4 regions of the Colwellia sp. RE-S-Sl-9 genome follow, and region 4 is predicted to be linked to each of the others. Evidence: predicted binding sites of a transcription regulator. Region 4 holds the regulator's gene; each other region holds the start of a gene.
What was found. Region 4 encodes sigma-54, which starts transcription at its own class of promoters, with help from an activator protein. Its sites were predicted from a motif close to GTTGGCACGNNNNTNGNNT; they were not measured.

Region 1: a site for sigma-54 is predicted at 3,155-3,173, ahead of flgF (flagellar basal-body rod protein FlgF). Genes of this name have one in related genera too.
Region 2: a site for sigma-54 is predicted at 2,210-2,228, ahead of ACM9HF_RS13805 (BON domain-containing protein). Genes of this name have one in related genera too.
Region 3: a site for sigma-54 is predicted at 3,236-3,254, ahead of cynS (cyanase). Genes of this name have one in related genera too.

Annotation. Positions count from the first base shown of each region.
Region 1 is NZ_CP182631.1:4,020,973-4,025,970, reverse strand. Features, by position in the region: gene ACM9HF_RS17435 (flagellar basal body P-ring protein FlgI) at 1-789, opposite strand, end outside; gene flgH (flagellar basal body L-ring protein FlgH) at 830-1,513, opposite strand; gene flgG (flagellar basal-body rod protein FlgG) at 1,569-2,357, opposite strand; gene flgF (flagellar basal-body rod protein FlgF) at 2,377-3,120, opposite strand; gene ACM9HF_RS17415 (efflux RND transporter permease subunit) at 3,248-4,998, opposite strand, start outside.
Region 2 is NZ_CP182631.1:3,185,061-3,190,058, forward strand. Features, by position in the region: gene ACM9HF_RS13800 (efflux RND transporter permease subunit) at 1-2,014, shown strand, start outside; gene ACM9HF_RS13805 (BON domain-containing protein) at 2,262-2,813, shown strand; gene ACM9HF_RS13810 (GGDEF domain-containing protein) at 2,944-3,936, shown strand; gene ACM9HF_RS13815 (hypothetical protein) at 4,208-4,510, shown strand; gene ACM9HF_RS13820 (hypothetical protein) at 4,616-4,998, shown strand, end outside.
Region 3 is NZ_CP182631.1:3,175,618-3,180,615, forward strand. Features, by position in the region: gene ACM9HF_RS13760 (tryptophan halogenase family protein) at 1-950, shown strand, start outside; gene ACM9HF_RS13765 (SapC family protein) at 966-1,685, shown strand; gene ACM9HF_RS13770 (formate/nitrite transporter family protein) at 1,786-2,598, opposite strand; gene cynS (cyanase) at 2,636-3,085, opposite strand; gene ACM9HF_RS13780 (sigma-54 interaction domain-containing protein) at 3,427-4,998, shown strand, end outside.
Region 4 is NZ_CP182631.1:2,749,368-2,754,365, forward strand. Features, by position in the region: gene lptC (LPS export ABC transporter periplasmic protein LptC) at 1-92, shown strand, start outside; gene lptA (lipopolysaccharide transport periplasmic protein LptA) at 58-597, shown strand; gene lptB (LPS export ABC transporter ATP-binding protein) at 601-1,332, shown strand; gene rpoN (RNA polymerase factor sigma-54) at 1,410-2,852, shown strand; gene hpf (ribosome hibernation promoting factor) at 2,886-3,173, shown strand; gene ptsN (PTS IIA-like nitrogen regulatory protein PtsN) at 3,203-3,658, shown strand; gene rapZ (RNase adapter RapZ) at 3,686-4,540, shown strand; gene ACM9HF_RS11905 (HPr family phosphocarrier protein) at 4,567-4,842, shown strand.

The sequences.
Region 1 (4,998 bases), 1.3 Mb from region 4:
ACCTGTTCGTGAGTTAACAATAATTTTTGCAGAGGATCTATCCGGTTCAAATTCTAAATTTTCAAGTGTGGACAAAAAGCTTACTCGGTCGGCAATATCTCGCGGTGCAGTTACCGTAACTGAAGTTGCGTCAATAGCTCGAGCTGAGCCAGCAATAAGATCGTTAATGGTGTCAGATAATCGCTTAGCTGTGGTAAAATCAGAGTGATGTAAATTAAAGGTTATATGATCACCCGATGAAAAAGGGGAAATAACTTCTTTCTCAACCATAGCACCATTTGCTATACGCCCAACAGTGGGTGTATTAACAACAATTTTAGAGCCATCTAAACCTTCAGCACCTAAGCCACCAACAACTAAACTCCCTTGAGCGACAGCATAAGCATTACCATCTACTCCCATTAAAATGGTTTGTAGTAAAGTTCCCCCACGTAAACTCTGTGCTGATCCCATAGAAGAAACAGTCACATCGATTTTTTGACCAGGTTTAGCAAAAGCTTCAAGCTCTGCATGAACGGCAACAGCGGCAACATTTTTAATTTTAGGCTTTAAGTTTGCCGGCATAGTGATACCGAAATTACTTAACATGGTTTTAAAACTTTGTTCGGTAAATGGACTTTGTTCACCTGTTCCAGGTAAACCTACCACTAAACCATAACCTAAAAGCTGATTAGATCTTACGCCAGCCACATCGGCTAAATCTTTAATACGTTGAGCATTTACCGAGTGTGTAAATAAGCACACGATAATAAGACTGAATTTACACAACTGCTTAATTAACTGCTTCATAGTAATACCTTATTTATGGATGATTTTATAAAGCTAAGCTTTATAAAGGCCACCATGAGCTACCGAAAAATTTAGACAACCAGCCTTGTTCTTGTGCGTCAGCAAAAGCTCCTGTACCAGCATATTGAATACGAGCATTCGCCACTTTGCTTGACATAATCGTGTTGCCTGAACTGATATCTTGAGCGCGAATAATACCGGTTAGTCGTACATATTCGTCGCCATTGTTTAACGACATCCATTTTTCACCACGTATCATTAGATTTCCGTTGGGTAAAACACGTAATACATGAACTGAAATATTGCCTGTTAAACTGTTACTTTGATCTGATTTAGAATCGCCCGAGAAGTCTGAACTTTGGTTGTAGCCAAATTCCAACGAGTCTCCTTTAAAAGTGATAGGCGCTCCACCTAAACCAATAACCGAACCTAATAGTGAACTGTTGTCTTTTTTAAGCTCTGTTTTTGCATTTTTCTGTGCTTGTGTATTTTCGCTTAACACAACAGAAATAATATCGCCGACACGATGCGCCTTAGAATCCGAATAAATATTATTGACGTAATTTTCTTTAAATAATGACCCTGTGGGTACAATAGGTTCTTCTTCCATTTCAGGCATTATTGGAGCAAAATCAGGATCATTAGGTAATATTTTTGCGTTTTCAATACTTGCACAACCTGACAATTGAATAAGTAAAACACTTAGTAATATTAAATATTTCATGACTCCTCTCCTCTTTCTTTGTATCAATAGAAATAATTTTAAATAGCTCAACAATCTATAATTGTTGATTGATGTAACTCAGCATTTGATCAACAGCAGAAATAACTTTCGAATTCATTTCATAAACACGCTGGCTTTCAATTAAGTTAACCAATTCTTCTGTGGTATTTACGTTTGAGGTTTCTAAAGCACCTTGAACAATCATGCCGTAACCTTCTAAACCAGGAACACCTTGTTGAGGAGCACCACTCACAGCAGTCTCTGAATATAAATTTTGCCCTATCGGCTCTAACCCCGTAGGATTAATAAAATTGACGGTATTAATTTGACCAATAACCGCTGGTTCTGCTTGCCCTTGCAGTTTTACTGAAACTTCACCGTCTTGAGATACGGTAATAGATAAAGCATCAGGCGGAATGGTAATTTGAGGTTGCATTAAATAGCCAGCACCTGGCGTAACAACATTACCTTCCTCATCCATTGTAAACTGCCCGTTACGTGTGTATCCCGAACTTCCATCTGGCATTAATATTTCAAAAAAACCTTCACCTTGAATCATTAAATCTAATGAATTATCGGTAGTTAACATATCGCCTTGCGTGTGTATTTTTTGGGTAGCTACCACTTTAGTACCCGCACCTAGCATTAATCCTGATGGCATTTCAGTATCTTGTGCTGATTTACCGCCAGGTTGATTAATTGTTTGGTACAGTAAATCTTCAAAAACCGCTCGACTCTTTTTAAACCCAACCGTACTTGCGTTAGCTAAGTTGTTAGATATAACGGCAATTTCTTTGTTTTGTGCATCTAAGCCGGTTTTACTGATCCATAATGCTGCGTTCATATATCACCTCAAAATTCATTTAGAAAGCACGGAGTAAAGCAGAAGCACTTGAGTCTACTTCTTCAGCGGTTTTCATTAATTTTAATTGCATTTCAAACTGTCTTTGTAATGCGATCATGTCTGTCATTTCACCAACAGGATTAACATTGCTTGATTCAAGCATGCCACTCATCACTTTAACGCTGACATCTGCTTCTTCAATGTTGTTGTCTTTTCGTCTAAACAAGCCATCGTTACCCTTTTCAAGTGCACGAACATTTGGGTTAACGAATTTGATACGGGCTACTTCTTCTTGTGTAGTAACAGGAGCGCCTTCAGGCTGAACCATAATGGTTCCGTCGCGACTTATTTGAATATTATTTATAGGTAGAGGTAAAAAAATAGGCCCTGCATCGCCTACGACTAACTCGCCATTTGTTGTTTCTAGCGCACCCGTTTCAGTTAAGCGTAAATGACCATTTCGAGTGTATGCTTCTGAACCATCTTTAGATTGAACAGCTAACCAACCAGGACCTTCAATAGCAATATCAAGCGAACGTCCTGTAGATGACAAAGCTCCACTGTCAAAGTTTTGGCTGGCCACTTCAGTCATAGAAAATACCCGAGAAGGTAGTCCTTCGCCAAAAGCTTGCATTGATCTCGCTTGTGCTAAATCAGCCCTAAAGCCTGTAGTTTTTGCATTCGCCAGATTATTAGCATTAACCGCTAAGGCCTGCATATTTTGCTTCGCTCCACTCATAGCGATATAAAGCATTTTATCCATAACGAATCTCTATCAAATTAATCTGATATTAGAAATGCAATATAAGTGCCATAAAAAAGAAAGGTAGATAAGGAGGTATGATGTAAAGTAGGCCTACGGCTGTAAACCTACTCTCGTTATATTCAAGCTAATTGGCCTGACTTGAAGATATCTTCTTGAATAATAAAGTAAGATTTAATCGAATAAAATGCTTTAATTTTTTAAACCACGTACCCATTACAAGTTGATACAAAACAGGAATAACAAACATAGTTAAGCTTGATGAAAACAGTAACCCCCAAACAATTGACGTTGCAACAGGCGACCAAATAAGTGAATGCCCACCTAAACCAGAAGCTAATGAAAACAAGCCAGCAACCGTTGTAAGTGTTGTAATTAATATAGGTAACATACGTCGTCTAGCAGCATAAAAGGTAGAGTGTGTTAATGTCATACCTTTTTTAATGTTTTCATTGGCGGTTGAAATTAACACAATAGATGAGTTAACCGCTATCCCTGCTAACGCAACAATACCGTACATGGTAAACAAACTTAATGGGTCTCTTGAAACGAGTAAACCAAGAATTACGCCAACGAATGCTAGTGGTACCGTTAATAAAATCATCAAAGGCTGAAAGTAACTTTGGAATTGTGTACTTAAAATTAAATACATTAAGCCAATACCAAATAAAAATAGCATGCCCATTGCATCAATACTTTCTTGAATATCATCAAGCTCACCCGAAAAATCTAAAGACGTATTAGGGAAATCTGTCGCTATAGTTGCCCAATGCACTTTAATTAACTCATTCGCTTCTACAGTATCTATAACGTTTTTATCAATATCTGATTCTAACGTTATTGCTCGCTTAAAGTTGTAATGCCTTAAATTACCTTTTACCTGAACTGTTTCTATATGCACTAAATCTCTTAGTTCAATATTACTTCCTGAAGGGGTTGGTACGGTTAACTGCAATAAGGCATCTATATTTTCAAACTGATTAATTTCAGCTGCCGCCGACTTAACGCGTAACGCTATTCTGTCGCCTTCTCTTTGAATATAACTGACAATCTCACCATCAATTAACATTTTAACTGAACGTTGAACATCGCTTGGTGATATGCCAAAACGATTAATAGCATCGTTATTTAAAGTAAGCTGTAAACCAAAACGCCCTTTAGAGTCATCATCAATAATATCTTTATAGCGTTCATCTTTTTTCATAAATCGGGTGAGTGCATCTGTTGCTAAACGTAGCTCTTGGTAATCATCCCCCCTTACTTTAATACTAACTGGTTTGCTTGTTGGTGGGCCCCCAGCTAGCTTTAAAAATGAAATATTGGTAGGGCCAACAACGCCTGATAAAGCTTTACGTGTATCTTCAATTAACTCTTCAACACTTCTCATATCACCTTGTTTAGGTTTAAGAGAAACGAGTACTTGCCCTAATTGGTCGCCAAATAGTGGCGCCATTTCAGTAAACATTTGTCCTGCGTAACTAACAACCGAACGAGTTTCATCTTCTTTAAGCTCTTGTTTTACCAGTATTTCAACATCTTGCACTTTTTTCATGGTGTCTTGCAATGAACTTGTTGGGGGCATTTCTACATTAATATAAAATAAGCGTATGGTATCAGCAGCAAAAAAATCAGTTCTAACTAAGCCAGCAGCGATTGCACCTACTGCCAACACTAATAGCAATAACATGCCTGATAAGGTTTTTTTAGGATTACGCATCACCTTGATTAACCCGAAGCCATACTTAACTTTAAGTAAGCGAAGTGTTTTTTGACGAAATGCATCCATTTTACTAGGTTTATCAAAGTTAACTTTGGCGGCAATAATATGGCCTGGTAACATCCAATAAGCCTCAACTAAGCTAAAAGCTAATGCGACAG
Region 2 (4,998 bases), 440 kb from region 4:
TACGCTTTTACTCAGCTTAAAAAATCATCCCCTTTACGAAGATTTATTAATTAATAAAGAGCAAACGGCTTTATCGTTACAAGTTGTTTTTAAAGCTGATCCTGAACTCACACGCATTAATAACGACATTATTGATATTAAAAAGCACGTATTAACACGAGAGCTTTCTAAAAAAGAGCGAACTCAGCTTAATCAATTAAAAGATCAAAGTGCTCAACTCAATAAAAAATTAGAAACAAAACGTATTAGCGAAATTGAAGAAATACGTTCGATATTAAAGCCTTACCAAAACACAGGCGACTTTTATTTAGGTGGTAATAACTTACTTACGTACGAACTGATCAAAATAATACAAAACGATTTAGTGCTGTTTGGCTCAGCTATTTTTTGTTTAATTGTAATTATTCTTGCGTATTTATTTCGTCAAGTAAGTTGGGTGTTACTGCCTATCATTGGCTGTGCATCCAGTGTGGTTATTACGGTAGGTTTATTAACGGCGCTGGCGTTTAAAGTTACCGTTATATCAGCCAATGTATTTGCACTCCAAATCATTTTGTCGCTCGCCATGATCATTCACTTAATTGTGCATTACCAAGAGCTCGTGAAAAAGCATCAAGACTGGTCGCATCAAGCACTAGTCATAGCGACAATAAAACAAAAAATTAAGCCGTGTTTTTTTGCCGGCCTAACCACCACTATTGGTTTTGGTTCGCTTATTTTTAGTGGTGTACAGCCTGTTATTAGTTTTGGTTGGATGATGGTTGTTGCCATGCTGGTTAGCTTTATTGTGAGCTTGGTGTTTTTCCCTGCATTACTTATCGCTTTTTTTAATAAACAAACCTACGTGACCGAACACAAAGTGGTTGAAAAAAGTATGCAATGGTTTGCTCGTACGGTTATTCATAAACCTAAGCGCATTGTGGTGAGTTCGGTATTGCTAACGGTAATTGGTTTAGGCGGTTGTTTGTTATTAACGGCAGAAAATAGCTTTTTAAATTACTTTGACGAGTCTACCGATGTACGCAAAGAATTAACTTTTATCGACCAGCAATTTGGTGGTTCTACGCCATTCGACCTTTTGTACAATATTCCTGAAAACGAAACAAAAACCGATTTAGTTATTTCAGCCGATACCGTAAAAACCATTACGAACATTCAAAACATGTTGGTAAAAAACGAAGCGATTGGCGCCATAACATCGGTTGCTGACTTTACTAAAATAGCCCAAGTGGTTAATGGTAAACCGTTAACCGAATACGAGTTAACGGCATTGTATAACAGCCTGTCGCCTGACTTACAAAAAGACCTTTTTGGTGCGTATTTCTCTGAAAGCGATAATCAAGCACGTATTTCAATGCGAGTGCAAGACAGCACCGAAGGATTAAACAGGGCAGACCTACTGGCAAATATTCATAAAGAATTAAACACATTAGGCGTACAAAAAGATCAATACACATTAACCAGCTTATTCATATTGTACGAAGACATACTATCGCGCTTAGTTAATTCGCAAATTGTTACGTTAGCCATTGTGTACGGTGCAATGGCAATAACGTTAATGATCATATTTTCATCTTTTAAAGTGGCGATTATTGCCCTGATCCCTAACTTTATAACAACAGCCGTTATTATGGGAGTAATGGGGATTTTTTCGATACCACTCGATTTAATGACCATTACAATAGCAGCCGTCGCGATGGGGATCTCGATGGACGATACCATACATTATGTGCATCGTTATTTGGCCGAATTAAAAAGCAGTAACAACGACAATATCGACACCGAGAACAAACCGAACATTGTGCTAAAAACCAATAGTTCGGTAGGTTATGCACTTATCTATACCACCACGGTTATTGTTGTTGGCTTTGGCTCACTAGTATTCTCAAACTTTGTTCCTAGTATGTTGTTTGGCTTACTTACCAGTATCGCCATGATAGTCGCGTTAGTGACCGACATTACTATTTTACCTGTGCTTTTAAAAAAATATGTTAATGCGCAATCAGGTAAATAGAACTTGATGATGTAAGTAAAGCTTAGTTCGGCTCAAGTAATTCATTAAACGCCATTGTTGTAGCAACAATGGCGTTTTTATTTATCTAGTAAATACGAATGTAACTTTTACATTATGGCTTGTAAAAAGCGCTATAAATAATAACCTAACAAATCGCCAAAAATTAAATATCCTTTAAAAATCAATTTGTTATGGTTTGGCATGATAGTCGCAACAGTTAAAGTGAATTAATTTAAAGGAGAATATTATGAAAAACTCAATTCGTTCTATTGTTACAGTAACGTTATTAACTCTTGGTTCAACTGCAGCTTATGCAGACAACACATGGGAAGATAGATCTAAAGATGCATGGTTAGACGGTAAAGCCGAAAGCACTTTACTATTTAACGGTAACTTAAATTCCTTTGATATAAACACAGACGTTCAAAGTGGCGTTGTTATTCTTACTGGTAAGGTTGATAGCGAAGTAGATAAAGCCTTAGCTGGCGAGTTAGTTGAAAGCTTAGAAGGCGTAAAGTCAGTAGAAAACAAGCTTACCGTACTAGAGAAAGACAACGGTGAAGACGCGCAAATTTTAGTGTCGTTAACCGACTCGAAAGTTGAAGCGGTTGTTAAAACCAAACTGTTACTAGAGTCAGAAGTAAGTGGTACTAACATCGAAGTAGAAGTTGAAAACGGTGTAGTAACACTAATGGGTGAGGTGGATTCAGACAGCGCTAAAGAATTAGCCGTAGCCATTGCTACCAATACTAAAGACGTTAAGTCGGTTATTAATAAATTAGAAGTTGCATTAAGTTAATTTATTAAGCTTTTTAAAAAAGCACACTTCGGTGTGCTTTACTTTATTTAATGCTAAACCCAATACAACTATTCGTGATGAAGCTGATATAATGAGCAAGCGAACATTTTTACATTAAGGAGAATATAAAATGAAACGCCAAGCTTATTTAAAAGAGGATGTTTATCAATTGTCATCTACTCAAAAAAAACTGCATTTAGTATCAAGCACTGAAACTAAAACAAAGTTAACGCTATTGTTAGTGCACGAGTTTGAGCAGCAGTTAAATCAGTGGGTTGATATTTTTGATAATGATTACACCGTAAAAACGGCAGTTGATGCCATAGGTGCTTTAAAAATAATTTTAGATGAGAAAATTGATTTAATTCTATCATCTACCCATTTACCCGACATGTCAGGATTAGACGTGTGTAAATTTGTCAAACAACACGTTACCACCCAACATATTCAAGTTATTTTTGTGAGTGATCACTACAGCGAATTTGAAGAAGAAAAAGCCTTATCATTAGGCGCAATTGACTACATATCAAACGAAACAGGTTCTAATATTTTATTTAAACGTGTAAAAAATCACATGAAATTAGTAAAACGCAGTAAAGAGCTTGAGCAGGTTTCCAAAACCGATGCACTAACGGGTCTAGCCAATAGAATGTCGTTCGACACACAATTAAAAGAAGAATGGCAAGCCGCTATACGAGGCGAAAGTTCAGTTGCACTTATTATGATTGATATAGACAACTTTAAGTTTTACAACGACGAATTTGGCCATGTAAAAGGTGATGAATGCTTAGCACAAGTGGCACAATGTTTAGCCAGCACTAAACACCGTTCTAAAGACTTTGTAGCCAGATTTGGCGGCGAAGAATTTGTTATGTTATTGCCTTTTACCGATTTAGAAGGCGCGAAAAAAATCGCTAAAAATATTGTTGAGTCAGTTAACAACTTAAATATTCTTCATTCACCGAAAGCGCAACATCGCAATGTAACCATTAGCGCTGGCGTTACAGCCTATTCTCCAACCTATAAAAACAAAGCCGATTTAAACCCGTCAGACTTTATTAAAAAAGCAGATATAAAACTGTATCAAGCCAAAAAATATGGCCGCAATAAATACTGTTTTTAAGGTAAGTCATAAAAAAAACAGTAAACAATAATTAATAGAACACATCTAGAAATCCCCTCCAGCAGATCACCTCATTATATTTAGCTTGCCCATTAATTACATGGGTAATGCTGAAACCAATATTATGCCCTCGTAATCATCAGTTAAGTTTTTAAGCTTGGTAATTTATCAGATTGAATTTACTGTGATTTCTGGTAAGTTGTTAGATATGGAAGTGGGCGTTGCATTGAAGCGTTTATATAAGTTGTTGTGTGTCTAAGGAATTTCGACTATGGATTGTCCAAAGTGTAAAGAAAAAGCGATCAAGTTTACTGATTGGATTCGAGCTAAAAATGCATTCTCAACAAGCTGCACTAGCTGTGGTATTAATTTGAAAGCTAATAATTTTGTCTATCTCAACTTTATAATAACTTTACTCGTTATGTGCTTATTATTTCCTTATGTTGAAGATGTTTTAAGTTATTTAGATATACACATTGAAGTTTCAAAATTTAAGATTGTAGTTTTGCTACCTGTTATTTTTATTGGAGGTGTTTTAGGCTGGTGTTTTGGCGGGTACAAAGTTAAAACTTAACATGTTATTACAAAGGAAGGTGGTTGGCTTTTACTTCTTCGTTTCTAAGATTAGCTAACAAGTTTTTTGATTAACAATATTGTATAAGTCATAGGAAATAGGCTCTTGGAATTATATATTATAGTGATTATTCAGTTTTTAATTTTAATGGGTATTGGAAGTCTTTTTTTCTTTAGGAAATTTTTATTCTCTTACTCATCAGAAAAAGGTAAAAATTTAGCTACAAAAGAAGATATTGAAAGTATTACTAAAAAAATTGAGGATGTGAAGTTAGTTCATGCGAAGCAGTTAGAATCAACTAGAGCTGAATTATCCTCTCAAATCAATACTCACGGCTTCAGATATGAGAAAGAATATGAAGTTTTAGCAGAACTTTCAGCTCTTTTAGTGGACGTTCGAGATGCGAGTTTAAGTTTACGTCCAGCATTGGACTTTGTTGTTCCAAATAAGACGGACGAAGAAGTAAAAAAAGAAAGATTAACTCGATA
Region 3 (4,998 bases), 430 kb from region 4:
CTTCAGTCACTTTTGATAATGGTAATAGCATTGAAGGCGATCTCTTTATTGATTGCACTGGCTTTAAATCTTTACTATTGGGGCAAACATTAGGGGTTAAGTTTAAGAGTGTTAATGATATTCTTTTTGCTGACACTGCATTAGCTGCTCAAGTTCAATATACTGATGAAAATGCTCCTATCGCTTCTTATACGCAATCTACAGCGCAAGATGCAGGTTGGATATGGGATATAGGGCTACCAAGCCGGCGAGGTGTAGGATACGTATATTCTAGCAAACATGCTTCTAAACAGCAGGCAACAGACGATTTATTATCTTATATAAAATCTACAGGTGGCAATACTGACAACCTGTCTATAAGAGAGATTAATTTTAAATCAGGTTATAGAGAAAAATTTTGGCATAAAAACTGTGTAGCTGTCGGTTTATCTGCGGGTTTTCTTGAACCCTTAGAGGCTTCTGCATTAGTTTTAGTTGAGTTATCAGCTATGTTCATTGCTGAACAATTACCACTCACTACAAGTGTAATGGATATATCAGCCAAACGTTTTAACGATAAGTTTACTTATCGTTGGGGAAGAGCGATTGATTTTCTAAAATTACATTATATTTTAAGTAATCGAACAGCGCCTTTTTGGCAAGATAATAAAGCAGAAGCTTCTATACCTAAACGCTTGCAAGAATTAATGGTTTTATGGAAAAACAAAATACCTAATGGACATGATTTTGAAGCGACAGGAGAGCTTTTTCAAGCGACGAGTTATCAATTTATATTATACGGTAGTAAATTTCGTACTAAAGCATTGTTTGAACTTGAACCTTATATAAAAAATTATGTAAAGCAGCAAGTAATGCTTAATAAAGATAGGGAAAAACAGTTATTATCTACTCTACCTACAAATCGTGACCTACTAAATAAAATTTATAAATATGGTCTTTCAAAAATTTAATTCATTGAGATAAAGATGACAAAAAATACTATTGAATTACTCGATACGGTGAAGCATCGTAATATTAAAATTAATACATTATTAGTTGATGTTCCTGAGAATCAGATCAATACAGCTTACGTAACTGTAGGTGAGTTAAGTACACTTGTTCACGAGTACGCTATTTTTATAACAAAAAACCCTAATACTGGGCAGTTTCTTATGAATGCTTTATTAGGTATAGAATCAGCTGAGAACCTTTATATACAAAAGAATGTTTGGCAAGCAAGATATTTACCTCTTGAAATATTACGTAGGCCTTTTCATGCGATACTTTCAGAAGAAGGTGACTTTTCTGGTGGTCGTATTGCTTTGGATGTCGCTAATCCGCTAGTTCAAAAAGAGTTAGGTGAAAAAATATTTGATGAAAAAGGGCAAGCTACAGGGTATTTACAACGTATTCAAAATACTTTTGCTCAGCTAATGGCAGGCACGCAGCAAACGAATAAAATACTAGAAGCATTATCTAAATATGATTTATTAGAACCTATAACATTAGAGCTTGATTTAGGGGCTGAATTTCCTTCTAAAATGAATGGATTATACACTATCAATAAAGACAATTTAGCGAAGTTGAGTGGTGAAGCACTTGAAGATTGCCATCAAAAAGGGTTATTGCAAGTATGTCATTTAATAATGAGCTCAGGCGCACATGTTGAAAAGCTTGTTCGTTGGTCTAAAGAAAAGCATTTGTAGATGAACTTCTAAGAATAAAAAAGGCTTCGTAAAGTTAATTACGAAGCCTGAAACTGCTAAATACTCATTTGTATTAATAACATGCTTTTAATAAAGCGCCTTACGAAAGTTTACGCTCAGGCGATGTTTTAACATGCGTTAAATAAAGAGGTAAACCGACTAATAATAACCCACCCGCTAAATTACCTAAAACCGTCGGAATTTCATTCCACAATAAATAATCGTAAACGGTAAAGTCGCCACCCATTATCATAGAAAACGGGAATAAAAACATATTCACAATAGAATGCTCAAAACCCATAAAGAAGAACAGCATAACAGGCATCCACATAGCGGCCATTTTAGCACCGGCAGAAGTTGAAATCATCGCGCCAACCACGCCCATAGACACCATCCAGTTACACAACATACCGCGAATAAAAATCGTTAACCAACCACCAATACCATGTTCTTGATAGCCTAAGGTTCTCGATTCACCGATTGAAGCGACTTTAGCAGCAATAGCACCACCATCAGCCGAATAACCATAGGTTAAAATAAACGACATAAAGAAAGCGGTGGTCATCGCACCGGCAAAGTTCCCCACAAACACCAAGCCCCAATTGCGCATAACGCCGCCAAAGGTAACACCAGGTCGTTTATCCAATAAGGCTAAAGGCACTAACGTAAACACACCGGTTAATAAATCAAACTTCATTAGGTACAACATAATAAAGCCAACAGGGAATAAACAAGCGCCTAAAATAGGGCTGCCAGTTTTAGTGGCTACGGTAATAGCAAAAATAGCGGCTAAGCCAAGAATAGCGCCAGCCATAAAGGCACGAATAATAGTGTCTTTGGTAGACATGTAAACTTTCTGCTCACCAGAATCGACCATTTTGGTTACGAATTCACTGGGTTCAATATAAGCCATGATTATTTCTCACTTAATTTAGTTTTATTATTAATGGTTAGTAAGTTTTGTAAGGTAAAAACTTCCCGCTTAATAGAATTTGAACCCTATCGCCGTTCTCGTTAGGTTCTCGTTTTAAGTCCATATTAAAATCGATAGCACTCATGATGCCGTCGCCAAATTCTTCATGAATAAGTTCTTTAAACGTGGTGCCGTATACGTTAATTAATTCGTAAAAACGGTAAATAAGTGGGTCTGTAGGTACTGCAGTTGGTAATGAACCTTTATATGGAACCACTTGTAGTTGAATAATGGCGTCTTCAGGTAGGTCGAGCACTGCGCCGATTTTTTCAGCTTGATCCGCTGTTAATGTCATCTGGCCTAGCAAAGCGGCTGTTGTCCATTCTTTACTTAAACCGATTACTTCTGCTAAATCTCCCCACGAAACTTTTTTATAAAGCTTTTGAGTCACAATTAATTCGGTTACTTCGTTGCGTGTCATCGTCATGGTATTTCCTCGCTAAGTTTAAAATATGTATTGTTTGAATTTTTACCTAGATGCTTTTATTGATGCGTTGCACTTATTTAGAGCAAAACTCTTGAAATGCTATTAGCTTGGCTAATTTTTTCAAACATAAAACAAACCGTTAACCTGATATAGCGATAACTGTGCCATAGCATTTGTTTTTCTATTCATTTGATTGTTAAGGTAAAAAATTAAAAGTCATTGATTTTGAAGTCAACGATATTTCGTTGATAACGATTTTTCGTGGTTCGAGTAACGATAATTCGTTGTTTGGCCTAACAATTGTATAAATGACTAAGAAGTAATACTGAGGTATAAAGAAAATGCGAGATCATTTGTTTAGCAACGCCCCCACAGCCATGTTGTTAATAGACCCAACTAATAACCAAATTTTGCAAGCCAATAGCAAAGCCAAAAGGTTATTTGCTTTAAATAATAATAACTTAAAAAACTATAAGGTCACGCAGTTCTTTCATGAATGTTTAGAGCAGCTGATACATTTTACTCAGCAAGTACTTATTCAAAAAGATGCATGGTCGAGCGATTTAAGCATTAAAGTGAACAGCGAGATTATCCATTTAGAAATCAACGCAACGCAGATTGATGAACATATATTAATGAGTTGCCAAAAAAGTGTAGAAAGCTTTGCTCGTTATCATCAGGCCATTGTTGAATCTAATTACCAATCAGGTTTAGCGCATTGGCGTCAAAACGAAACCGCTTTTGAAGAAATAGAACGACAAAATCAGCTGTTATTAACCGCGGTAGGCGATGGTATTTATGGTGTTGACGATCAAGGCAATACAACCTTTGTAAACCTAGCGGCAGAAAAAATAACGGGATGGAAAAGAGAAGATATTATTGGTAAAAAAATGCATGAAGTGATTCACCATACTTATCCTGACGGAAGTCATTACCATGCGCACGATTGTCCTATTTACGCGGCATTTAACGACGGTGAAATACATAGCGTTGATAACGAAGTGTTTTGGTCAAAAGAAGGGAAACCTATCCCAGTAGAATACACTAGTACGCCAGTAACTGAACACGGTATATTAATTGGTGCGGTGGTAATTTTTAGAGACATTACCGAGCGTAAACGTATTCAACAAAAACTACTTAATGCTATGGAAGAAGTTGATTCATTAAAGCGTCGACTAGAAATGGAAAATGCTTATTTATTAGAAGAGCTAAACGCCGATTTTAATCATCACCAAATTATTGGGCAAAGTGCTCAAGTGCAGCATATGGTACAACAAATTGAATTAGTTGGGCCAACCAACGCCAACGTGTTAATTATTGGCGAATCGGGCACAGGTAAAGAACTTATTGCTCGAGCAATACATGAAGTAAGCGAACGTAAAGCGCGGCCACTTATTCGTGTTAACTGTGCGGCTATTCCTGCTGATTTATTTGAAAGTGAATTTTTTGGCCATGTAAAAGGAGCTTTTTCAGGTGCAATATCTGATCGAATAGGGCGCTTTGAATTAGCTGATGGAGCCACTATATTTTTAGATGAAGTGGGCGAAATACCGATCCAGTTACAAGGTAAATTACTGCGAGTTTTGCAAGAACAACAATACGAAAGAGTTGGCGACTCTCGTACACGAAATGTTGATGTTCGGGTTATTTCTGCCACCAATCAAGACTTAAGAGCCCTGATAAAAGAAAACAAATTCAGAGAAGATTTATACTATCGGCTTAATGTATTTCCTATTCAATCCCCAGCGTTGCGTGATCGTATCGACGACTTACCGCTACTCGTTAAACACTTTATTAATAAGGTGTGCCGACGTATTAACAAACCACAGCCTAAAGTCTCATTAGCGCAAATGCAGTTGTTAGAACAATACACGTGGCCGGGCAATATACGCGAGTTAGAAAATATAATTGAA
Region 4 (4,998 bases):
TGTATGGCTCTGGGCTAATTGTTGATATTAACACCAAACAGATGACACTAACCGAACATGTGCAAACTATTTTCAAAAAAATTAAAAAGTAGCTTACTACTGCTTTTACTATCGTCATTAGCAAGCACGAGTGCTTTAGCTAAAAAAATTGATTTAAATCAAGAGCTAAGTATTGACGCCAGCCGTCAGTCAGCTGATCTTAAAAACAAAATATTCAGCTACATCGATAATGTTGTTATTAAACAAGGTACATTGATCATCAAAGCTGATTTAGTGCAAGTACTTACAGACACAACAACAGGTGAAAAAACCTATATAGCAAAAGGTAAGCCTGCAACCTTTGAACAAACATTAGAAGACGGTAAACCTATTAATCTTCAAGCTAATGAAATCAGATATGAACCGTCTTTAAATACCGTAACCATATCTGGGCAAGCGTTACTGAAACAAGATGGTAGCGAAGTAAGCGGTAGTAAAATTACCTATAACTCAGAAACAGAATACGTAAATGCTGAAAGTAATAAAAACGATAAAGTAAAAACAGTTATTCAGCCCAAAGAAAAAACAAAACCCACTTTATCTCAGGACATTCAATAAGTCATGACTACCTCAACGTTAATCGCAAAAGGTTTAGCTAAATCTTACAAAGGTCGTAAGGTTGTAAAAAATGTAGGGTTAAAGGTCAACGCTGGTCAAATCGTAGGTTTACTAGGGCCTAATGGTGCAGGAAAAACCACTTCTTTTTATATGATAGTCGGCCTTGTTCCTAACGATGAAGGCTCTATTGTTCTTAACGATGAAGACGTCACCTTATTACCTATGCACGAACGCGCTAGAAAAGGTATTGGATATCTGCCACAAGAAGCTTCAATTTTTAGAAAGCTAAGTGTATACGATAACATTATGGCCATCTTACAAACTCAAAAAGGCCTTAATGAAATCGAACGAGAAGAAAGATTAGAGCACTTATTGGAAGAATTTAATATTGGTCATATTAAAGATAATTTAGGTATGAGCTTATCTGGTGGTGAACGCCGCAGAGTCGAAATAGCCAGAGCACTTGCCGCAGACCCAAAATTTATATTATTAGATGAACCGTTTGCCGGCGTAGATCCTATTTCTGTTGGCGACATAAAAAAAATTATTATTCACTTAAAGCAACGTGGTATAGGTATATTAATTACAGACCATAATGTTCGAGAAACACTCGATGTTTGCGAGCATGCGTATATTGTAAGTCATGGTGAACTGATCGCTGAAGGGACCTCTGAAGAAATACTTTCCAATCAGCATGTAAGAGATGTATACCTTGGTGAACAATTTACGCTATAGTTATCTATAAGCAGTCAACAATATTTATATTGTTTTATCGTTTTGTATTATTAATGAATAGGATAAAAAATACGTAGATGCGCCCTTCTTTACAACTCCGTATCGGACAACATCTAACGATGACACCGCAGTTACAACAAGCCATCAAGCTGTTGCAACTCTCTACGTTGGATTTACAACAAGAAATTCAAGAGGCATTGGAGAGTAATCCTTTGCTAGAAGTTGATGAAAGTCCTTCTAATACCCAAGATGAATCAGTCAATAATTTAGAAGATGCATTTTCCGCAAATGCGACAAAAGAAATAGATTCAAAAAAAACAGACGGCACTGAAGACTCTTCCCCAACTATAGATGAAATGACAACCACAGAAGCCATGGGAAACACAGATATTCCTGAAGAGTTAAACATGGATACTACGTGGGACGAAAGCTACAGTGCTGGCGTATCAAACACAGGTAGCATTAGCTCTCCTTCTGAAGATTATACCTACCAAGGCGAAACTAAAGACTCGCTGCAAGATCACCTTTTATGGCAAATGGAATTAACACCTTTTAGTGACACAGACAAAACCATTGCAATAGCGATTATTGAAGCCATAGATGAATCTGGATATTTAACCGTTTCCTGTGAAGATATTTTAGACTGTGTTGGCATTGAAGGTGTTGAACTCGATGAAATACAAGCAGTACTAAAAAGAATTAACGTATTTGATCCTGTAGGTGTAGGGGCTCGTTCAGTCTCTGATTGTTTATTGATTCAACTGAATCAATTTGAACTAACAACGCCTTGGTTAAAAGAAGCCAAGCAAGTTGTTAAAGATTATATCGATCTACTAGGTAGTAGAGATTATCGTCAGTTAATGCGTAAAACACGCTTAAAAGAAGATCAATTACGTGAAGTCCTTCGCTTAATTCAATCATTAGATCCTCGTCCTGGTGACAGCGTAGTTAAAAGTGACGATCAATATGTTATTCCTGACGTATCCGTTGAAAAGAAAAATGGTCGTTGGGTTGTTGAGTTAAATCCAGATACCGCGCCTAAGTTGTCTGTTAACCAACAATATGCAGCAATGACACGTACCATGAAGTCAACAAACGATACACTATTAAAAGTGTCTAATTGTATTGTTCAGCGCCAGCAAGGCTTTTTTGAGCATGGCCCTGAATCTATGCGACCTATGGTTTTAAACGATATAGCCGAAGCCGTTGAAATGCATGAATCTACTATTTCACGTGTAACAACACAAAAATATATGCATACACCAAGAGGTATATTTGAACTTAAATACTTCTTCTCCAGCCATGTTAGTACCGAAAATGGTGGCGATTGCTCCTCAACAGCAATCAGAGAGCTTATCAAAAAACTTGTCGCCGCAGAAATTCCTGCCAAACCATTAAGTGATAATAAAATGGCAGAAATACTCGCCGAGCAAGGTATACAAGTGGCTCGTCGAACCGTAGCAAAATATAGAGAATCGTTGTCCATTCCACCATCAAACCAACGAAAAAGTTTAATTTAATTTTTCAAATATCACTAAAAGAGGGTTTAACTTATGCAAATCAATTTAACTGGTCATCATGTAGAAATCACAAACTCTTTACGCGAATACGTTAATACGAAATTTTCAAAATTAGAACGTCATTTTGATCAGATCAATAATGTTCATGTTGTGTTAACCATTGAAAAATCAAATCAAATAGCTGAATCTACTGTTCATTTAAAGGGAACAGAAGTACATGCTACAGCAGAAAACCATGATATGTATGCCTCAATTGACGCTTTAATCGATAAACTAGATCGTCAAATATTAAAACACAAAGGCAAAACAACCCACCATTAACCTATAAAAAACAGGCTTTAGTAGTAATTATGACTTTGCAAGATATCTTAATGCCAGATTGCACATTTTGTGCAGTATCTGGCTCTAGCAAAAAGCGCGTTCTCGATAAAATTTGTACCATAGCAGCAGATAAAATTGTTGAACATAGTGCATACGAATTACTCGAAAGCCTAATCGCAAGAGAAAAACTAGGATCAACAGGAATAGGCAACGGTATTGCTATTCCTCATGGTCGTTTACCTAATGCAAAATCAGTTGTAGCAATTATTGTAACTACCGATATACCTGTAGATTTTGACGCAATCGACAACAAGCCTGTTGATATTTTTATTGCGTTATTCGTTCCCGAAGACGCTTGTAAAGAACATTTAACCACTTTGCAGAGTATTGCTAAGCTATTCAGTGATAAGCAAATAGCAAAACAAGTGCGTAAATGCCAAAGCAATGAAGCTTTGTATAATCTTATTCAAGAAAATAGAAATTAGTCGTTATAAAAAGGAACGAACAGTTCAATGAAGTTAATCATAGTAAGTGGACGTTCTGGTTCAGGAAAGTCTGTCGCATTAAGAGTGTTAGAAGATCTAGGTTATTATTGTGTCGACAATATTCCAGTTAATTTACTACCGGCACTAACACATACCGTTATCAATGATTATGAAAATGTCGCAGTGAGCATTGACGTACGTAATTTACCTAACAACCCTCAAGATGTTTCTGAAATATTAGACTATCTCCCTAGTACTGTTGATTTAAATATTTTATACCTAGATGCTGATGACAGTGATTTAATTAGACGATTCAGTGAAACAAGAAGGTTACATCCTCTCATTAAGCAAAATATAGCTCTCGATCAGGCTATCGCCTTGGAAAAAAAATTATTAGAACCAATATCTACCCGTACAGGTTTATACATTAATACCAGCCAACTATCGCCTCACCAACTTGCAGATTTAGTAAGAGAGCGTATTTTGGGTAAAAAGTCTGGCTCTATGGTGGTTGTATTTGAATCATTTGGTTTTAAGCATGGCGTACCGCAAGATGCTGATTATGTGTTTGATGCACGCTTTCTTCCTAATCCCTTTTGGGATAAAGAATTAAAAGCCTATACAGGATTAGATCAACCGGTAAAAGACTATTTATCAAGCCAACCCATAGTCACTAAATTTATATGGCAGATTAATAGTTTTATGATGACCTGGTTACCTCACTTAGAACGTAACAACCGAAGTTATGTTACCATTGCTATTGGCTGTACTGGCGGAAAGCACCGTTCAGTCTACATAGCTGAGCTTCTAGCAAATAATTTAAGAAAAGAACGCGAAGATGTTCAATCACGACACAGAGACATCACCATAGCAAGTACCTAAGGGTGGCGTAGATATAAGGTTATCCCATGAAAAAATGTGAAAAAACCCTAGTTATAACTAATAAACTTGGCTTACATGCCCGCGCGGCAACAAAACTGGCACAGTTATGTCAAAAATTTAATACCTCAGTAACTGTTTCTTTAGATGATAACTCTGCTGATGCAAGTAGTATTATGGGGTTAATGCTATTAGCTGGTAGCCAAGGTAAAACCGTTACAGTTGTAACGGAAGGTGTTGATGCGGAAGAAGCAATAAAAAGTATTTGCCAATTGTTTTCTGACAAATTTGACGAAGAAGAATAACCGCGTTGTAAGTTCTCTATCACAACATTCACTAGAAAAAAGCTGAAAAAACAATTAAGTTAAGTTAAACTAACTGTCATAAGTACCCCCAAATATTGTCATACTCAATACAGATAATGTGTACTATTTAGCGTTACTCATAAATGATACCAAGTT